Regions from separate parts of the Janthinobacterium foliorum genome, predicted to be linked through region 4. Evidence: predicted binding sites of a transcription regulator. Region 4 holds the regulator's gene; each other region holds the start of a gene.
What was found. The regulator FNR, encoded in region 4, switches genes on or off when oxygen is low (the NO sensors DNR and NnrR bind a similar motif). The targets are predictions, from matches to a motif close to TTGATNNNNATCAA.

Region 1: a site for FNR is predicted at 1,620-1,633, ahead of ACZ92H_RS16285 (PHA/PHB synthase family protein). Genes of this name have one in related genera too.
Region 2: a site for FNR is predicted at 1,608-1,621, ahead of ACZ92H_RS08900 (universal stress protein). Genes of this name have one in related genera too.
Region 3: a site for FNR is predicted at 1,837-1,850, ahead of ACZ92H_RS27765 (bacteriohemerythrin). Genes of this name have one in related genera too.

Annotation. Positions count from the first base shown of each region.
Region 1 is NZ_CDXDQE010000007.1:157,122-161,679, forward strand. Features, by position in the region: gene ACZ92H_RS16285 (PHA/PHB synthase family protein) at 1-1,567, opposite strand, end outside; gene ACZ92H_RS16290 (DUF445 domain-containing protein) at 1,686-2,972, opposite strand; gene ACZ92H_RS16295 (branched-chain amino acid transporter BcaP) at 3,047-4,444, opposite strand.
Region 2 is NZ_CDXDQE010000003.1:314,222-318,779, reverse strand. Features, by position in the region: gene ACZ92H_RS08910 (MHYT domain-containing protein) at 1-459, shown strand, start outside; gene ACZ92H_RS08905 (HD-GYP domain-containing protein) at 456-1,472, shown strand; gene ACZ92H_RS08900 (universal stress protein) at 1,786-2,622, shown strand; gene ACZ92H_RS08895 (hypothetical protein) at 2,692-3,561, shown strand; gene ACZ92H_RS08890 (NADP-dependent malic enzyme) at 3,614-4,558, opposite strand, start outside.
Region 3 is NZ_CDXDQE010000019.1:53,191-57,748, reverse strand. Features, by position in the region: gene ACZ92H_RS27780 (PepSY domain-containing protein) at 1-969, shown strand, start outside; gene ACZ92H_RS27775 (hypothetical protein) at 1,097-1,282, shown strand; gene ACZ92H_RS27770 (hypothetical protein) at 1,458-1,613, shown strand; gene ACZ92H_RS27765 (bacteriohemerythrin) at 1,925-2,323, shown strand; gene ACZ92H_RS27760 (hypothetical protein) at 2,330-3,208, opposite strand; gene ACZ92H_RS27755 (TonB-dependent siderophore receptor) at 3,544-4,558, shown strand, end outside.
Region 4 is NZ_CDXDQE010000004.1:63,576-68,133, forward strand. Features, by position in the region: gene ccoP (cytochrome-c oxidase, cbb3-type subunit III) at 1-172, shown strand, start outside; gene ccoG (cytochrome c oxidase accessory protein CcoG) at 176-1,558, shown strand; gene ACZ92H_RS10565 (FixH family protein) at 1,703-2,227, shown strand; gene fnr (fumarate/nitrate reduction transcriptional regulator Fnr) at 2,230-2,988, opposite strand; gene ACZ92H_RS10575 (response regulator) at 3,240-4,558, shown strand, end outside.

The DNA.
Region 1 (4,558 bases), on a different contig from region 4:
ATGTGATGTCCGTGTCCGTCAGCAGCTGTAGTTTGTACACGGAGCGCCACGGCGCCACGTGGTCCGTCACGGTGCCGACGGCGAAGATGGGCGCGTCGATGTCGGGCAGGGCGATGTGGCGGCCCGCCGTGCGGTAGCGGCCCTCGGCCAAATCATTGTGCAGGAACAGGCGGCGCAGGTATTCCGAGTGCATGCGGCAGGGCATGCGCGTGGCATCCGCGTTCCAGGCCATCAGGTCGCTGTCCTGTTCATCTTTTCCCAGCAGATAGTGGTTCAGGCGGCGCGACCAGATCAAATCATTCGAGCGCAGCAGCTGGAAGGCGCCCGCCATCTGCTTCGTGTCGAGATAGCCCTGCTTCCACATGGCCGCTTCCAGGAAGCTGACCTGGCTTTCGTCGATGAACAGCGACAGCTCGCCCGGTTCCTTGAAGTCCACCTGGGACGCCAGCATGGTGAGGCTGGCCAGGCGCGCATCGCCATCGCGCGCCATGCTGGCGGCGGCGATCGCCAGCAGCGTGCCGCCCAGGCAGTAGCCGGCGGCGTGCACCTGCGGCGCGTCCGTGATGGCACTGACGGCGTCGAGCGCCTCCATGACGCCCAGCTGGCGGTAGTCTTCCAGCGACAGCTCGCGGTCTTCCTCGCCCGGGTTTTTCCACGACATCATGAACACCGTATGGCCCTGGCCCACCAGGTAGCGCACCAGGGAATTGTGCGGCGACAGGTCGAGGATATAGAACTTCATGATCCAGGCGGGGACGAACAGCACGGGCGTGGCATGCACGCTGGCTGTCGCCGGCGCGTACTGGATCAATTCGATCAGGTCGTTTCGGTAGACGACCTTGCCCGGCGTCACCGCCACGTGCTCGCCCACCTTATAGGTGTGCCGGTCGGGCGCATAAGTGCCCATGGCGGCGCGCTGCCAGTCGTCGGCCGCGTGGGCCAAGCCGCGCGCCAGATTGGCGCCGCCGCTTTCCACGGTGGCCTGCTGCGCCACGGGATTGGTCAGCAGGAAGTTCGATGGCGCCAGCATGTCGAGCCACTGGCGCACGGTAAACGTGACGACATCCTCATGGTGGGGCGAGACGCCGCGCACGCCCGTGGTGGCCCGGTGCCACCATTGCTGCTGCAGCAAAAAGCCCTGGTAGGCCAGGTTATAGGGCCAGCGCTGCCAGGCCGGATCGTCGAAGCGCCGGTCCTGCGGCAGCGGCGCGATGCACGGCTGCCGCGCGCCGGCGCCCGGCAGCGCCGATGGCACGGCCGATTGCCAGCAATACTGCTGCCAGCGGGCGATCTTTTTCCACGCCTCCTGCAGCAGGGTTTGCTGCTTCGACGGCGCCAGGGCAAGGTGGCTGAGCCAGTCCGCATAGGCATTGCCCAGCGCCGCCGGGGAGATGCCGCCCGTAAACTTGCCCAGCCAGGCGTTCAGCAGCAAATCCAGCGTCGCGCCCTCCGGCGCGCTTTCCGGATAGTCGGGAGGCGGCACGCCTTGCCAGGCGCTGCCCTGGCGCTCATGTTCCGCTGCTGGTGCCGCTGCCAACTCCGCTTGTGCCTGCCGCCTTGTGTTCATCCACGACTCCTGTCATTTTTTGACAGGATAGCAAGAGCTTGTTTAAAAAATTATGATCTACATCAAGTTTGGCCGGATGGGGCGCCGGCCCGCGCCGTGCCGCGCTGGTGAGCATGGTTCAAAACGCCTGGCTGAGCGTATAAATCAGCAGGCCGGCCAGGCCGCCGACGACGGTGCCATTGATGCGGATGAATTGCAGGTCGCGCCCGATGGCCAGCTCGATGCGCTCGCTCATTTCCTCCTTGCTCCACAGGTCCAGGCGGCTGGCGATGAAGGCGCCCACCTCGCCCCGGTAGCGGCGCACCAGCGCGCCGCTGCCGGCGACGATGGCGCCGTTCAGCCACTCGCGCGCCTGCCTGTCCCTGTCCAGCACCGTGCCCGTGTTGCGCGCCAGGCTGGCGATGGCTTGCGCCAGCGCCGGCTGGTCGGCGTGCAGGTCGGCCAGCATGCGCGCGCGGATATTGTTCCACAGCTCGCCCAGCATGGCTTGCACCGTGTCGCTGGCGACCAGCTGCAGCTGGTAGCGGCGCACGGTTTCCTGCCAGTGCGGGTCGGCCTTCAGGTGCAGGGCGCTGTCGGCGATCCAGCCGGCGATGCGCTGGCGCAGCGGGTGGCCGGGATCGAGGCGCACGGCGAGGGCGAATTTTTGCAGCGAGGCGATCATGCGCGGCTCGTATGCCTTCACGGCTTTTCTTACCAGCGCGTTCTCGATCTGGAAGGCGCCCAGCACGAAGTCGCCGATGGCCGCGTGGTGGCGCTCTTCGTCCAGGTAGGCGGCGCCGCGGTCGAGCATGAAGTCCAGCAGTTCCTGCGGCTTGCCATCGGCGATCAGCGCATCGATGCAGTCGGCGGCCACGTCCGACACATTCAATTGTCCCAGGTAGCCGCTGGCCTGCTCGCGCAGCAGCCGTCCCAGCTGCTCATGGTCGGCCATCGCCAGCAATTGTCTGGCGACACCGGCGCTGGCCATGCCCAGCTGCCGCGCGTGGGCCTCGTCCATCAGCCAGGCGCCCAGGCGCGCGGCCGGATCGGCCTGCATGATGCGTTCGGCGATGCCTTGCTCGGTAATGAAATGGTTTTCCACGAAGGCGCCAAGGCTGCGGCCGATGTCCGCCTTGCTGTTCGGGATGATGGCCGTGTGCCACAGGGGAATGCCCAGCGGGTGGCGGAACAGGGCGACGACGGCGAACCAGTCGGCGATCGCCCCCACCATGGCCGCTTCGGCGAACGCTTCCACATAGCCCCAGGCGGGGTGGCCGCCGCGCTGCGAGCGGGCCACGGCAAACACCAGCGCGGCCAGCAGCAGCAAGCCGGCGGCCAGCCACTGCATGCCGCGCAGGCGCGCGCGCTTGAGCTGGTCCGTGCTGTGGTCCAGCTGCTTGATGAGGTCGGGGGAGCGTTGCATGGATGGCGGCCTGCAGGGTTGCGAGACCGCCATCTTACGGCGCCGGCGGCGAAACGTGTCGCCGGCGTGGGGATTTACTGTGGCGGGTGCAGCAGCGAACGGCGGCGCGCGTAGCCGAAGTAGATGATCAGGCCCAGCACCAGCCAGATCGAGAACGCCATCCAGGTGATCCAGCTGAGGAAGGTCATCAGGCCCACGCACAGGATGACGGCCAGCGCCGGCACGTAGGGCACGCCGGGGCAGCGGAAGGCGCGCGGCAGGTCGGGACGGCGCTTGCGCAGCACCACCACGGCGACGGACACCATGGTGAAGGCGGCCAGGGTGCCGATGTTGATCAGCTCGGCGAGGATGTTGAGCGGGATCACGGCGGCGATCAGGCCAAACACGATGCCCACCAGCCAGGTGGCAAAGAACGGCGTGTGGAAGCGCGGGTGCACGGTCGACAGGCGCTTGGGCAGCAGGCCGTCGCGCGACATGGCGAAGATGATGCGCGTCTGGCCGAAGGCCATCACCAGGATCACGGTGGTCATGCCCAGGATGGCGCCCAGGTCGACGAAGCCGGCGATCCAGTTTTCGCCCGCATATTGCAGGGCCAGCGAGACGGGGTGGTCGACGCCGAGGAATTTCTGGTACGGCACGATGCCCGTCATGATGGCCGACACCACCACGTACAGCACGGCGCACACGGCCAGCGAGCCGATGATGCCGATCGGCAAGTCGCGCGACGGCTTCTTGACTTCCTCGGCGGCCGAGGTGACGGCGTCAAAGCCGATGAAGGCGAAGAACACGAGCGCGGCGGCGCTCAGCATGCCGTGGTAGCCGAAGGGCATGTAAGGCTGCCAGTTGGCCGGCTGCACGTGGCGCGCGCCGAAGATGATGAACAGCAGCACCACGCCCACCTTGATGGCCACCATGATGTTGTTCAGGCGCGCCGATTCGCGCACGCCCCAGCCCAGCATGGCGGTCAGGGCCAGCATGATGACGAGGGCGGGCAGGTTGATGATGGTGCTCACGCCGGGCAGGGCGCCGGGCGCGGCGGTGAGCGCGACGGGCAGCACGATGCCAAAGCCCGACAGCAGCGACTGGAAATAGCCGGACCAGCCGACGGAGACGGCGGCGGCGGCCAGGCCGTATTCGAGCAGCAAGTCCCAGCCTATCATCCAGGCGGCCAGCTCGCCCAGGGTGGCATAGCTGTAGGTGTAGATGGAGCCCGCGACGGGCACGGTGGAGGCGAATTCCGCATAGCACAGGGCGGCGAAGCAGCAGGCGACGGCCGCCACGACAAACGACAGCGACAGGGCGGGGCCGGCCGTCAGTGCGCCCGTGCCGGTGAGCACGAAAATGCCCGTGCCGACGATGGCGCCTATGCCCATGAGGACAAGGTCGAAAGGCCCCAGCACCTTGGCCAGTCCTCCCGGCTTCTTGCTGTGGGCGATCATATCATCCAAATTCTTGGTTCTAAATAAGCTCACTGTATCTCCTGGTAATTTTTGTCATGGCGCCATTGCCGCCTCGTGAGTAGCACGACGCAGCCAGATTCTAGCCCAGGCGGTCGCCATTCCAGAAGGAAAACTGAACGGTGCCGT
Region 2 (4,558 bases), on a different contig from region 4:
GGCGACCATGCGCAGCTCCTGCCCCTTTGCCACCGGCTGCGCGGCGTGGCGGGCAATCTGGGGCTGGAACAGCTGGCGGCCAGCCTGGCGGCACTGGAACAATGGTGCACCACGGACACGCCCGCCACGGCGCAGCAGCCGGGCGAAATCACCGGCGCCCTGCTGACGCAATGGCCGGCGGCGCTGGCCGCCATCGCCAGGCTGAGCCCGCAGGACAGCGTCGATGAGGCGGCGGGCGAAGCCGACCTGCCTGCCGCGCGGCAAGCCGCCAGCGCCCTGCTGCAAGCCCTGCGGCGCGGTGAATTGCACGACGCGGCGCAGGCACAGCTGCACAGCGCCCTGGGCGGACAGGCGGCCAGCCTGGCGCCGCTGCAACGCGCCATCGACGACTTCGATTTTTCCCTGGCACAGTCGCTGCTGCACGACTTGCTGCAATCGCTGGAACAGGAGCATCCATGAGTGTGCCGAGCCCCATCAAGCCCCTGCTGCTGGTCGTCGATGACGAGGCGGCCAATCTGCAACTGCTGCGCCAGATTCTGCAGGACGATTACGCGCTGCTGTTCGCCAAGGATGGCGCGCGGGCCCTGGCACTGGCGCAACAGGAACGCCCGGCCCTGATCCTGCTCGACGTGATGATGCCCGGCATGAGCGGCCACGACGCCTGCCGCCGCCTGAAAGCCGAGCCGCTGACGGCCGCCATCCCCGTCATCTTCGTCACGGCGCTGAGCGACATGCGCGACGAGCTGAGCGGCTTCGAGGCGGGCGCCGTCGACTACATCACCAAGCCGCTCAGCCCGTCCATCGTGCGCGCCCGCGTGCGCACGCACCTGTCGCTGGTGCGCATCGAGGAATTGAAGGAAACGCGGCTGCAGATCGTCCAGCGCCTGGGCCTGGCCGCCGAATACAAGGACAACGAAACGGGCCTGCACGTGATCCGCATGAGCCATTACGCGCGTCTGCTGGGGGTGGCCGCCGGCATGGACGAGGCGCAGGCGGACGACCTGCTGCACGCGGCGCCCATGCACGACGTGGGCAAGATCGGCATCCCCGACCGCATCCTGCAAAAGCCGGGCAAGCTCGATGCCGACGAATGGACGGTCATGCAGACGCACGCCCGCATCGGCGGCGACATCATCGGCGAACACGCGGCAGGCGGGATGCTGGCGCTGGCGCGCGAGATCGCCCTGTCGCACCACGAAAAATGGGATGGCAGCGGCTACCCGAACGGCCTGGCCGGCGGCGACATCCCGCTGGCGGGGCGCATCGTGGCCGTGGCCGACGTCTTCGATGCGCTGACCTCGGTGCGTCCGTACAAGCGCGCCTGGCCGGTGGCGGACGCCGTCGGCTATTTGCAGGAACAGAAAGGCCGCCACTTCGATGCGCGGCTGGTGGATGCATTCGTTCGGGAACTGCCCGCCATCGAGGCCATCCGGCTGCGCTGGGCGGAAGAAGAGCGCCAGGAACTGGCCTAGGTAGTGAACTCCCGCCACGCCCGGTGTTGTTGCGTCACACAAAGAAGTACCAAACACGATGGTGCTGGCGCCGATGCAGACCACTGGAAGGGCCAGGAGTTCAATGCCATTATCGCTGGCCTGCCGTGCAAGATTTTGATGCACATCAAATAAGCCATGATTTCTCGCAAACTGGCTTGTGGACGGTCACGGGCTGTCTTTTTTTGACCCACATCAAGTTCCGCAAAACAAAACCGCCCGCCGCCGCCGCAATGCTGGACTTGCCCGTGTTGCCGTTTTAGCCTTGTTGCCATCTTTATTCACGGGTGAACACATGGCTTACAAATCCATCCTGGTGCATGCCGACCTGTCGCGCCATGCGCCGCAGCGCATCGCCCTCGCGGCGCGGCTGGCGCACACGCACCAGGCGCATCTGATCGGCGCGGCGATGACGGGCGTATCGCGCTTTTACCTGGAGAACAACCGCGGCATGCGCGGCGCCGCCGTGGCGGCGCAGATCTCCGCCCTGCACGGCCACGCGGAACAGGCGCTGGACCAGTTTGAAAAGCTGGCGCGCCAGGCCGGCGCCGTCTCGCTGGAGCGGCGCCTGATCGAGGACGACGAAGATGGCGGCATGGCAGTCAGTGCCCGCTACAGCCACCTGACTGTGCTCAGCCAGCACGATGCCAGCGAAGCGCTGCCCGGCGCCATGAGCGACCTGGTGCCCTACGTGATGCTGAACGCGGCCCGTCCCGTGCTGATCGTGCCGCGCAGCGGGCACTGTGCGCAGGTGGACAATACCGTCGTCGTGGCCTGGGATGGCAGCATGGAAGCGACGCGCGCCATCGGCCACGCCCTGCCCCTGCTGCGCGCGGCGCGCCTGGTGGTGCTGGCCCTGCTGCATCCGCCCGCCGGCCACGCGCAGCCGGCCCGCCATCCGGGCGCCGACATCGCCGCCTACCTGAGCCGCCACGGCGTGCAGGTGGAAGTGCGCCCGTCCGTCACCACGGGCGACATCGGCGCGGCCCTGCTGGCGATGGCGGCCGAAGTGCATGCCGGCCTGCTGGTGATGGGCGGCTACGGCCACGCGCGCTTCCGCGAAATCCTGCTGGGCGGCGTGACGGAAACGATTCTGCGCCAGATGACCTTGCCCGTGCTGATGGCGCACTGACGCCAGGCGCGCTCCACGTCGTTGCACAATGGGTATACTTGCCTATTTATCCATAGCAAGGCAATGTACATGAATCAACAACTCGCCAATTGGGGCAGTGGCCTGGTGCCGTTCGGCGGCGAACTGCTGTGGACTGCCCTGCCGTGGATACTGCTGTGCAGCGCGGCCGGCTGCGTGCTGGCCGTCGCCATCTGCTACCAGCTGGCCAGCAAATGCCTGCTGGTGCGCCGCCCCACCGCCTGGCATGTGGCGGCCAAGCTCAGCTACGTGCTGATCCTGCTCGCGCTACCGCTCCTCGGTGCCGGGTTGGGCGCCGTGCACAGCGTGCACCGCGTGGTCAACCTGGCCCTCGAGCGCGACTTGCAGCCCGTGGTCGAAGCCCGGATGCCGGCGCTGCGCATCTACCTGGAACAGCAGGTCAGGCTGATCGCGCCGGGCCAGCCCATCAGCGTGCGCAGCCTGCTCGAGCCCTTCGTGCAAGGCATGTATTACCGCCCCACGTCAAGCAGTTACTGGGAACGCAGCAAGGCGCGCTGGATCAATGAATTCATTCTGCGCCGCGGCAGCGTGCTGCTGACGCAGGTGCTGCAGGAACAGCTGATCGCCAGGGTTGGCGTGCTCGGCGACGCGCTCAAGGGCGCCAACTTCCGCGGCCAGGCGACCGGCGAACTGGCCGCGCTGGGCACCGATCTGGCCGTGCGCCTGACCACCGATGTGGCGCGCCATGCCGACTTCAGCAAACTCGACAAGTCAGTGCCGATGATGTTCATCGACGCCATCAAACGACAGGCCGGCGCCTATTTCAACTCGCTCAAGATCACGCTGGGCCTGTTCGCGCTGGCGGCGCTGCTGCTGGTATGGGGCGAGATCATGCTGTACCGCCATTACTACCTGCGCCGCCATCCGCCCGCCGCGGCCCTGCCCGTGCCGCCCACGTAAAAAAGCCGCGCCTCCCTGCGGATGGCGCGGCTTTCAGGCAACAGCTAACCCCTTAGGCTTTGCGCTGCGCCACGGCGTCGACGACGCACAGGGCCGTCATGTTGACGATGCGGCGCACGGTGGCCGATGGGGTCAAAATATGCACGGGCTTGGCGCAGCCCAGCAGGATCGGGCCGACGGCGATGCCGTTGCCGGCCGCCGTTTTCACCAGGTTGTAGGCGATGTTGGCCGACTCGATGTTCGGCATGACCAGCAGGTTGGCGTCGTGCTTGAGGTCCGAGTTCGGCATCAGCTTGTGGCGCAGCTTGCTGTCCAGGGCCGTATCGCCGTGCATCTCGCCGTCGATTTCCAGGTCCGGCGCGCGTTCCTTGATGATGGCCAGCGCGGCGCGCATCTTTTGCGCCGAGGCGCTGTCGCTGGAACCGAAGTTCGAGTGCGACAGCAGGGCCGCGCGCGGCGACAGGCCGAAACGGGTCATCTCTTCCGCGGCCATGATGGTGATCTCGGCCAACTGGTCGGCGTCCGGGTTCTCGTTGACGTGCGTGTCGACCATCACCAGCTGGCGCTCCGGCATGATCAGCACGTTCATGGCGGCATACACATTGCTGCCGGCGCGCTTGCCCAGCACCTGGTCGATGTATTTCAGGTGCAGCTGGGTGGTGCCGAAGGTGCCGCAGATCATGCCGTCGGCGTCGCCCTTGTGGATCATCATCGAACCGATCAGGGTGTGGCGGCGGCGCATTTCCAGCTTCGCGTATTCCTCGGTGACGCCCTTGCGGCTGGTCATGTCGTAGTACGTGTTCCAGTAATCGCGGTAGCGCTCGTCGAAGTCCGGGTTGATGACGTCGAAGTCGACGCCCTGCTTCAGGCGCAGGCCGAACTTCTGGATGCGCGCTTCCAGCACGGGCGGACGGCCCACCAGGATGGGGCGCGCCAGTTTTTCATCGACCACCACTTGCACGGCGCGCAGCACGCGCTCTTCTTCGCCTTCGGCGTA
Region 3 (4,558 bases), on a different contig from region 4:
GTCGACAAGCATGACCCCGCCGCCCTGGCCGACTGGTCGCAAGCGCTGGCCCGCTGCAGCGGCAGCGCCATCGACGCCATCGGCGTGCAGGAAGAGGCATCGTACGGCACCTGGCATCTGACGCGCCGCGTGCTGCTCAATCCGGGCAGCCTGGGCGGCGAACTGCACGAAATCACCCTGGCCGGACCGGCCGGTGCAACCTGGGAAGCGGGCGCGCTGGCGGAGATCATCCCCTGCAATGCGGATGGCAGCGATGGCGATGCAGCTCACGCAGGTAACGCAGCAAACGCAAGTAACGCAAGTAACACCGATAACGCCGATAACGCCGGCAATGCCGGCAGCGCCCATCACGCGCCGCGCAGCTACTCGATCGCCTCGCTGCCGTCCGATGGCGAGCTGCAATTGCTGGTGCGCCAGGAACGCCATGCGGGCGTGGAAAACCAGGGTCACGGCCTCGCTTCCGGCTGGCTGACGCGTTTCGCCCCGCTGGGCGGCCCTATCCGCTTGCGCCTGCAAGCCAATCCCGTCTTCGCGCCCGCACTGGTGGACGTGCCCTGTATTTATATCGGCAACGGTTCCGGCCTGGCTGGCCTGCGCTCGCACCTGCGCGCCCGCCAGCGGGCGGGACTGGCCCGTAACTGGCTGCTGTTCGGCGAGCGCCAGCAAGCGTTTGACAGCGTCTGCGGCGCGGAGTTGCAAGGCTGGCTGGACAGCGCGCACCTGGCGCGCCTGGACCGCGTCTTTTCGCGCGATGGCGTGGCGGCAGGCCAGCGGGAGTACGTGCAGGACCGCTTGCGCGCCAGCGCCGGCGAACTGCGCGCCTGGCTGGAACAGGGTGCCATCGTCTACGTGTGCGGCAGCCTGCATGGCATGGCGGCCGGCGTTGATGCTGTGCTGCAAGAATTGCTGGGCCAGGATGGCGTCGACGCCCTGCTGGCAGCGGGACGCTATCGCCGCGACGTGTATTGAGCCACATCAAAGCATCTTGCTGGCCGCCGCCCTGTGTGCGGCGGCGAACGGTGAGGAGCAGCCAGACGGCTAGAGTGGGGACATGGCGGCAAGCGCGCCGCCCCACTCCCACACTGCGAGGCTTCCCATGAAAAACCCCTGGATGAGCATGTACCTGAGCGCCGCCAACCGCATCGCCAACACGGCGCGCGGCCACGCCACGGCAGCCGTCAAGCGCGAAGCGGCCAAGAACACGCGGCAGCTGACGCAAGTGTGGCTCGACTCTTTCCTGCCGGCGGCGGGCCAGCCGCGCAAGCGCAGGAAAGCCAAATAAGGCGCGCCGCGCGCCATTTCGACAGGTTCACTGGTGCAGTGCACCACAGCAACTAGTTGAAGTTTCAAACAAATGAACTAAACTGCAAGCATGGTAATAAATATATGAGTACGTGATTGAAGTGACCGGCAGGCGCCGCATCCCCGCGCCGCCACCGGCTCATCAGGAGACGACCATGTTGACGCTCAAAGTGCTGACCTGCCTTGCCCTCTCGGCCCTGCTGCTGGTTCCGCTGGTGATGCGCGACGCCATGCAGACGTCGGCCGGGCAAACGCTGCAGGTACCGAATGTCGATGCGCAGGCTCTCTGGGCACGCTGGCCCAAACATTAATAATGCGCGCGGCCGAGAAACGCCGCTGGCTGCGTGGCGTTGACTTGCCGTACTAGCCGTACTGTCTGCGTCAAAGACGCCTTGCCAGCGGCTTTTTTCAGCGGCGCTCGGTCACGGGGCGCATCGTGCAAACCCACTTCTGCGTGGGGAGGGAATTTGTACTTTTATTGTTAAGTCATCTGGCCGCCAGTGCCTGCCGCGCCCGCCTCTCTTCATCACACTCTTGATCCAGATCATGGATTTACCTTTGCGCTGCGCCCACACTGGAACAGCCCGCTTCGCATCGGGACGGGCTTAACCGGGAGTTCGGCATGCATGATTCGCATTGGAAAGAGGAGATGGCGCTGGGAGTGCCCGCCATCGACGAGGCGCATGAGGCGCTGTTTCTGGAGCTGGCGCGGCTGTCGCAATTGAGCGACCAGCATTTCAGCGTGGGCTTCCGCGACTTGATCGCGGCGGTCGAGCGCGATTTCCGCGAGGAGGAAGAGTTGATGGAAGAGATCGGCTTTCCCTCGCTGGCGAACCACCGCGAACAGCATGCGCGCGTGCTGAGCGGCTTGCACCACGCCTGGGCCGCCGTCGATGAAGGCGATCTGGCGCAGGGACGCCACGCACTGTCGCTGCTGCCGCAATGGCTGGTGTTTCACCAGGCCACCATGGACTTGGCGCTGGCGGCGGCGCTGGAACTGGTGCAGCGCCAGCCCAACTGAACGGACCTACAGCAGCAAGACCGTGGCTTGCTCCGGCAGCACGACGCGGTAATGGCCCGGGTATTTGTCTTCACCGTCGAAGATCTTGCAAAACACCGGCTGGTTGATGTCATTGACGGCCGGCTCGTTCATCGGCAAGGTGGCGATCAGCTGGTCGCCGTCCATCAGGCGCAGCGCGCTACCCGTTTCTGCCGCGCAAAAGGCCAGCGACTGCACCTCGTTGGCGAACGGCCGCTTGTACCATGGCGTGATGGCCCGCACGGCACGCCTGGCATCGTGCAAGACCTGGCCCACGCGCGTCACATTCCACGCATCGCGCGCCACGGCGGGCTGGATGACGATATTCGCCGTCAGCTCACCCTTGCCCTTATTCACGAGGAACGTGCCATCCTGCGCGGCGATATCGTCGTTGAGGGGCACGACAAACACGCCCCCTTCCGATACCTTGATGGGAATCGGTGCGCCATTGCCTTGCAAGGCCACGCGCACGTCGTCGATACTGGCGCTGAGCTTGGCCGGGATCAGGCGCAAGGCCATGACGACGTTGCCGCTCGACACTTGCCAGACTTTCTTGGCCGTCAGATAACTTTCACGATAGGCCGTGAAGCGCACGCGGGGCGGCTTGGCATCGGCACTGGCCGTGATGGTCACCGTTTGCGGCGGCAGCGGCTCCGCAGCGGGCGCTGGCGCGGCGGCGGTCGGCGGCGCGGCATCGGTCGTGGCGACATGGGTGGACGCTGCCGCGGCAGAGGACGACGCGCTGGCTGCGGCGGATGCGCTGGCACTCTGCTGCGGCGCGGGAACAGCCGGTGGCGGCGCGTGCTCCTGGGCCTGGCCCAGCGAGACGACACACCACCACCCTGCACAGGCTATCCATGTACGCATGCAATTTCTTTCAATTAGGAAAATATTTTGTCAGCTGCATTATCGCAGAAGCCTGCAAAAAACGCCGCGACCGGCCAGCATCCCTCGCCATGCACTCAATTGGTGCGCGCGATTGCTTAATTGGCAAATATCGCTTATATTGATAATGATTCTTATTCACGACAGTGCCACCAAGACGTGACAGGAATCACATGTACGTCCTTTCCATCGTCGCTGCACGATGGAACTGCTATCCGAGCCAGACCCCGGGCCAGCGTCATGCCATCCCCCCAGCTACTGCGCCATCCGCCAGACGAGATAGGAACACTCACGACTAAAAATATCTCAGGAATAAAATGCAATCGACTCCAGAACGTCCCCAACCCGCGTTGCGCCCCCTGCCCCGCTTGTTACACCTTGCCCTGTTCAACCTTGCCGCCGGCGTGGCCAGCGCCTGCCTCTCCCTGCCGGCGCGGGCGGCTGATGCCCCGCCGGACGACGCGCCCCTGACCATGCCGGCCGTCACCGTGCTGGGCCAGTCGACGGCCAGCACGGAAGGCACAGGCTCCTACACGGCGGGCGAGGCGCGCAGCGCCACGCGCATGGACCTGTCGCTGCGCGAAACGCCGCAGTCGGTCAGCATCATCACGCGCCAGCTGCTCGATGACCTGGGCGCCGTGCGCCTGGATCAGGCGCTGGCGCAGACGACGGGCATCCAGGTAGGCCAGAACGATACGGAACGCACGCGCTTTTATGCGCGCGGCTTCGGCATCGACAATCTCCAGATCGATGGCATGGCGCGGGGCGGCAATGCGCCGCTGCAAGACACCATCCTGTACGACCGCATCGAAGTCATCCGCGGGGCCACCGGCCTGATGGGCGGCAAGGGCGACCCGTCGGCCACCATCAACATGATACGCAAGCGGCCGACGAAGACCTTCCAGGCCAGCGCCGGCCTCATCATGGGCCGCTGGGATGACCAGCGCCTTGAAGCGGATATCTCCACGCCCCTGAACGCGGCAGGCAGCGTGCGCGCACGCGCCGCCCTGGCCTGGCAAAAACGCGATTCCTACCTGGACATGTACCACGAACGCAAGACGGTGGGCATGGTCGTCCTCGAAGCCGATTTGCGCCCAGGCAGCATGCTGACGGCCGGCGTCGACTTCCAGGACAACAAACCCACGGGTGCCACCTGGGGTGCCGTGCCCTACTGGAATGCGGACGGCAGCCTGGCCAACTTGCCGCGCAACACGAGCCTCACGACGCCATGGAGCACCTGGGCCAACAAGCAGCATACCGTGTTCACTTCGCTGGACCAGCGCCTGCCCGGCAACTGGAATCTGCACCTGGGCTATGCGCGCACGGAAAGCA
Region 4 (4,558 bases):
GACGGACAAGACCTGGCTGTATGGCGGCAGCGCCGATACCATCATGGAAACCATCCGCAAGGGACGCAGCAACACCATGCCGGCCTTCAGCGACTTCCTCGGCGAATCGAAGGTCCACGTGCTGTCGGCGTATGTCTGGAGCCTGTCGAATCCGCAGGCGCCCGCGAAGTAAACAATGGAACCTCAAGTCATCAAGATGTATGCGGCCCGCGAGCAAATCTACCCTCGCGAGGCCAAAGGACGCTACGCTACCTGGCGATGGGTATGCGTCTGGCTTACCCAGCTTGCGTTCTACGGCTTGCCGTGGCTGACATGGAATGGCAGGCAAGCCCTGCTGTTCGATCTGACCACGCGCAAGTTCTACATTTTCGGCGTCGTGCTGTGGCCCCAGGATTTCATCTACCTGGCGGCCCTGCTGATCATCTGTGCGTATTTATTGTTCCTCGTCACGGCCATTGCCGGGCGGGTGTGGTGCGGTTTTTCCTGTCCGCAAACGGTGTACACGGAAATCTTCCTGTGGGTCGAACGCAAGATCGAGGGCACGCGCAGCGCGCGCATGGCCCTCGACAAGCAGGGCCCGTCCCTGCGCAAGGCCTTCAAGAAGACGGCAAAGCACGTGGTGTGGGGCGCCATCGCCCTGTGGACAGGCTTTACCTTCGTCGGCTACTTCACGCCGATCAAGGAACTGGCGCATTCGGTGACCACCCTGAACTTCGGTCCCTGGGAATGGTTCTGGGTCCTGTTCTACAGCCTGGCAACCTATGGCAACGCGGGCTGGCTGCGCGAGCAGGTGTGCAAATACATGTGCCCCTACGCGCGTTTCCAGAGCGCCATGTTCGACCAGGACACCCTGATCATCACCTACGATGCCAAGCGAGGCGAGCCGCGCGGCGCGCTGAGCAAGAAGGCCGGCAACAACGACAAGCTGGGCGACTGCATCGACTGTACCTTGTGCGTGCAGGTGTGTCCGACCGGCATCGATATCCGCAATGGCCTGCAGTATGAATGCATCGGCTGCGCCGCCTGCGTGGATGCCTGCAACAGCGTGATGGACAAGGTCGACCGGCCACGCGGACTGGTACGCTACAGTACCGACCATGCGATGGAGAACAACTTCAATTCGCAGCAGATCCGCCGGCGCGCCATGCGGCCGCGCGTGCTGATCTACACGTCCATCCTGGCCCTGATCATCATCGCCGTGTGTACCTCGCTGGCCCTGCGCACGCCATTGAAAATGGACGTGATCCGCGACCGCGGCTCGATGGGACGCGAAGTGGAAGATGGCATGATCGAGAACGTTTACCGTCTGCAGATCATGAACACCTCGGAGCAAAGCCAGCATTTTAAAATCAGCGTCTCCGGCTTGCCGGGCCTGACCTTGCTGACGCGCGACGAAGTGACCCTGCAGCCGACGGAAACCCTGGGCTGGCCCATCCGCCTGCGCGTGCCGCACGGCGTGGGCGAGAAGGGCTCGAACAAGATCGCCATCGAGCTGCAATCGCTGGACGACCCGTCGCTGCATGTGCGGGAAAACGCGGTCTTCATCGTGCCGCGGTAACGGTGATGCGGGGGCCGGACCCTGCGGGTCCGGCCCCCGCATTTCGCCGTTGGGGTACCAGCTATTTATTTCAACCCAGAAGCAAATACTGGGGCCAGACGGGGACGCCGAGTCCCGCAGGGTCTGACCCCAAGGAGATCTAAAATGTCCAAGACCGCAAAACTGCAAGCCTCCGCCGATCCCTGGTACAAGCACCGCTGGCCGTGGCTGCTGATGGTGGGCCCGGGCCTGTCCGTCGTTGTCGGCAGCACCATGGGCTATATCGCGTTTACGCAGCCCGATGCGCTGGTGGTGGGCGACTATTACAAGCAGGGCAAGGCCATCAACCAGGACTTGCGGCGCGATACGGCCGCCAGCAACCTGGCCATGTCGACCAGCCTGGCATATGACGTGGCGGCGGCGCGCCTGACGGGTTCCGTGCACAGCTTCGGCAAGGCTTACCAGGCGCCGCTGCAACTGCACCTGGCGCATGCCACCCAGCCGGAAAAAGACATCAAGCTGCTGGTGCAGCCCGATGCGGCCGGCAACTTCTCCGTGGCCCTGCCCATGCTGGAGCGCAGCCGCTGGCAAGTACTGGTGGAAAACAATACGCGCGAGTGGCGCCTGTCCGGCATCTGGACCTGGCCGGCACAGCGCGCCATCGCGCTGCATGCGGATGAAGAGTTATAAAACTATTTGCAGGTGTCCGTGCCGGCCGTAATCGCCTTCAGCTTGGCTGGCTGCAAGATCTCGATCTCGCGGTTCGACACGCGCAACCAGCCTTCCTTCTTGAACTTCGACAATAGCCGGCTGACGCTCTCGATGGTCAGGCCCAGGTAATTGCCGATTTCCTCGCGCGACATGCGCAGCTGGAAGTTGCTGCCCGAATAGCCGCGTGCCTCGTAGCGCGAGGCCAGGTTGACGATGAAGGCGGCAAAACGCTGCGTCGCCTGCATATTACCCAGCAACAGCATGACACTTTGCTCGCGCGTGATTTCCTGGCTCATCATGCGGTGGAAATGGCGCAGCAGGGTGGGCATATTGCCCAGCAATTGTTCCAGGCTAGAAAACGGGATTTCACATACTTCGCTGTCTTCCAGCGCCACGGCGTTGCAGTGGTGGCGGTCGGCGCTGATGGCGTCCATGCCCAGCAATTCGCCCGCCATCTGGAAACCCGTCACCTGCTCTTCGCCGCCCGGATTGATCTGGTAAGTCTTGAAGTGGCCTAGGCGGATGGCATACAGGTTCTGGAACGAGTCGCCGATGCGGAACAGCGAGGCGCCGCGCGCTACCTTGCGGCGGCGGCCGATAATCTGGTCCAGCCTGTCCATGTCGCCCACGTCAAGCCCCATCGGCAGGCACAATTGATGCATGCTGCACGTCGAGCAGCGCGCACGCAACGCTTCCACGTTCACGGCAGGCAAGGCTGGAGAGAGTAGCGCTTCTGTCATGTCAGACCCTTTTAGAAAAATGCAACAACAAGTTTACTGCATAGTGCGCTCACATGTGCCAATTTCCCCGCATTTCCCCTTTATTTCGCTCAATAAACGACTTCCCGCATTTAATTTTATGGCAACATCCATACAAGTTCATGCCCGGGCGCGCATTTCCACGGCCCGTGCTTGCCAAGTTGACGTATTGATAGGAAAATTCCTGACAGCATTATCTGCCGCCTGTGCCTCCGGGTACTGAAAAGGAAATCATGAAGCCTCTCGGCATTAAAGCAAAAGTCGCGCTGGCCACCAGCCTGACCTCGATCGCCATGATCGCCGTGGTGACCATGGTGCAGGTCAAGCACATGCGCGACGACTTCACCCAGGTTTTGCTGAGCCAGCAAACGGCGCTGATCGAACGCACCGCGGACGAGCTCGACGACAAGCTGGCCATGCTGCTCGACATCATCACCCAGACGGCGCGCCACCAGCCGCCCTCCCTGATGGCCGACCCCGGCCAATTGCGCGAGTACTACACGCAGCGCGCCATGCTGGCCCTGTTCGACGACGTGCTGGTGCTCGACACGCAAGGCAAGGTGGTGGCCAACGTGCCCGAGGTGCAGGGACGCAACGGCGTCGACGTGGCCGACCGCGCCTACTTCCAGACGGTGATGCGCACCAAAAAGGCCATGATCACGGAACCGATGCTGGGCAAGACCAGCCATCTGCCCATCGTGCAGATGGTCGCGCCCGTGCTGGACAACAACGGCGAGGTGGCCGGCATCGTCATCGGCGTGCTGCGCCTGTACAAGGACAATATGCTGGGCCACTTGCGCACGGCCAAGGTGGGCAAGAGCGGCTATTACTTCATCCTCACGCGCGAAGCCGTGCCGCGCTATGTGCTGCACCCCGATGCCAGCCGCTTGCTGCACCCGCGCGCGCCGAACGCCAACCTGGTCACCACCCAGCTGCTGAAGGAAGACGGCGAGGGCAGCATGGTCAGCACCAACAGCCGCGGCGTCACGGCCGTCAACAGCTTCAAGCGCTTGAACTCCGTGAACTGGCTGCTGGCCGCCTCGCTGCCCGTGGCGGACGCGTTCGAGCCCTTCAATGGCGTGCTGTCGCGCCTGGTGCTGTGGAGCATCTGCGCCTCGCTGCTGGCCGCTGCCGTGCTGGGCTGGGTCACCGTGCGCCTGCTGTCGCCGCTGGTGCGCCTGCGCGACACCCTGCTGTCGCTGCGCAAGTCGGGCAGCCGCTTTACCCCCGTGCCGGTGCAGCAGCGCGACGAGATCGGCGAGCTGACGGAAGCGTTCAATGGCCTGATGAGCGAGCGCGACCGCTTGCAGCAGGAAGTCGAGGCGCGCGCCAGCGAACTGGAAGAGGAGCGCGACCGCGCCGAGGCGGCGAATCGGGCGAAGAGCGATTTCGTCGCCAACATGAGCCATGAAATCCGCACGCCCCTGAACGCCGTGCTGGGCATGGTGTATTTGCTGGGCAATACCAAGCTCAACACCGAGCAGCGCAAATACCTGACCATGGTGCGCGTGGCGGGGCAATCGCTGCTGGGCATCCTCAACGACGTGCTGGA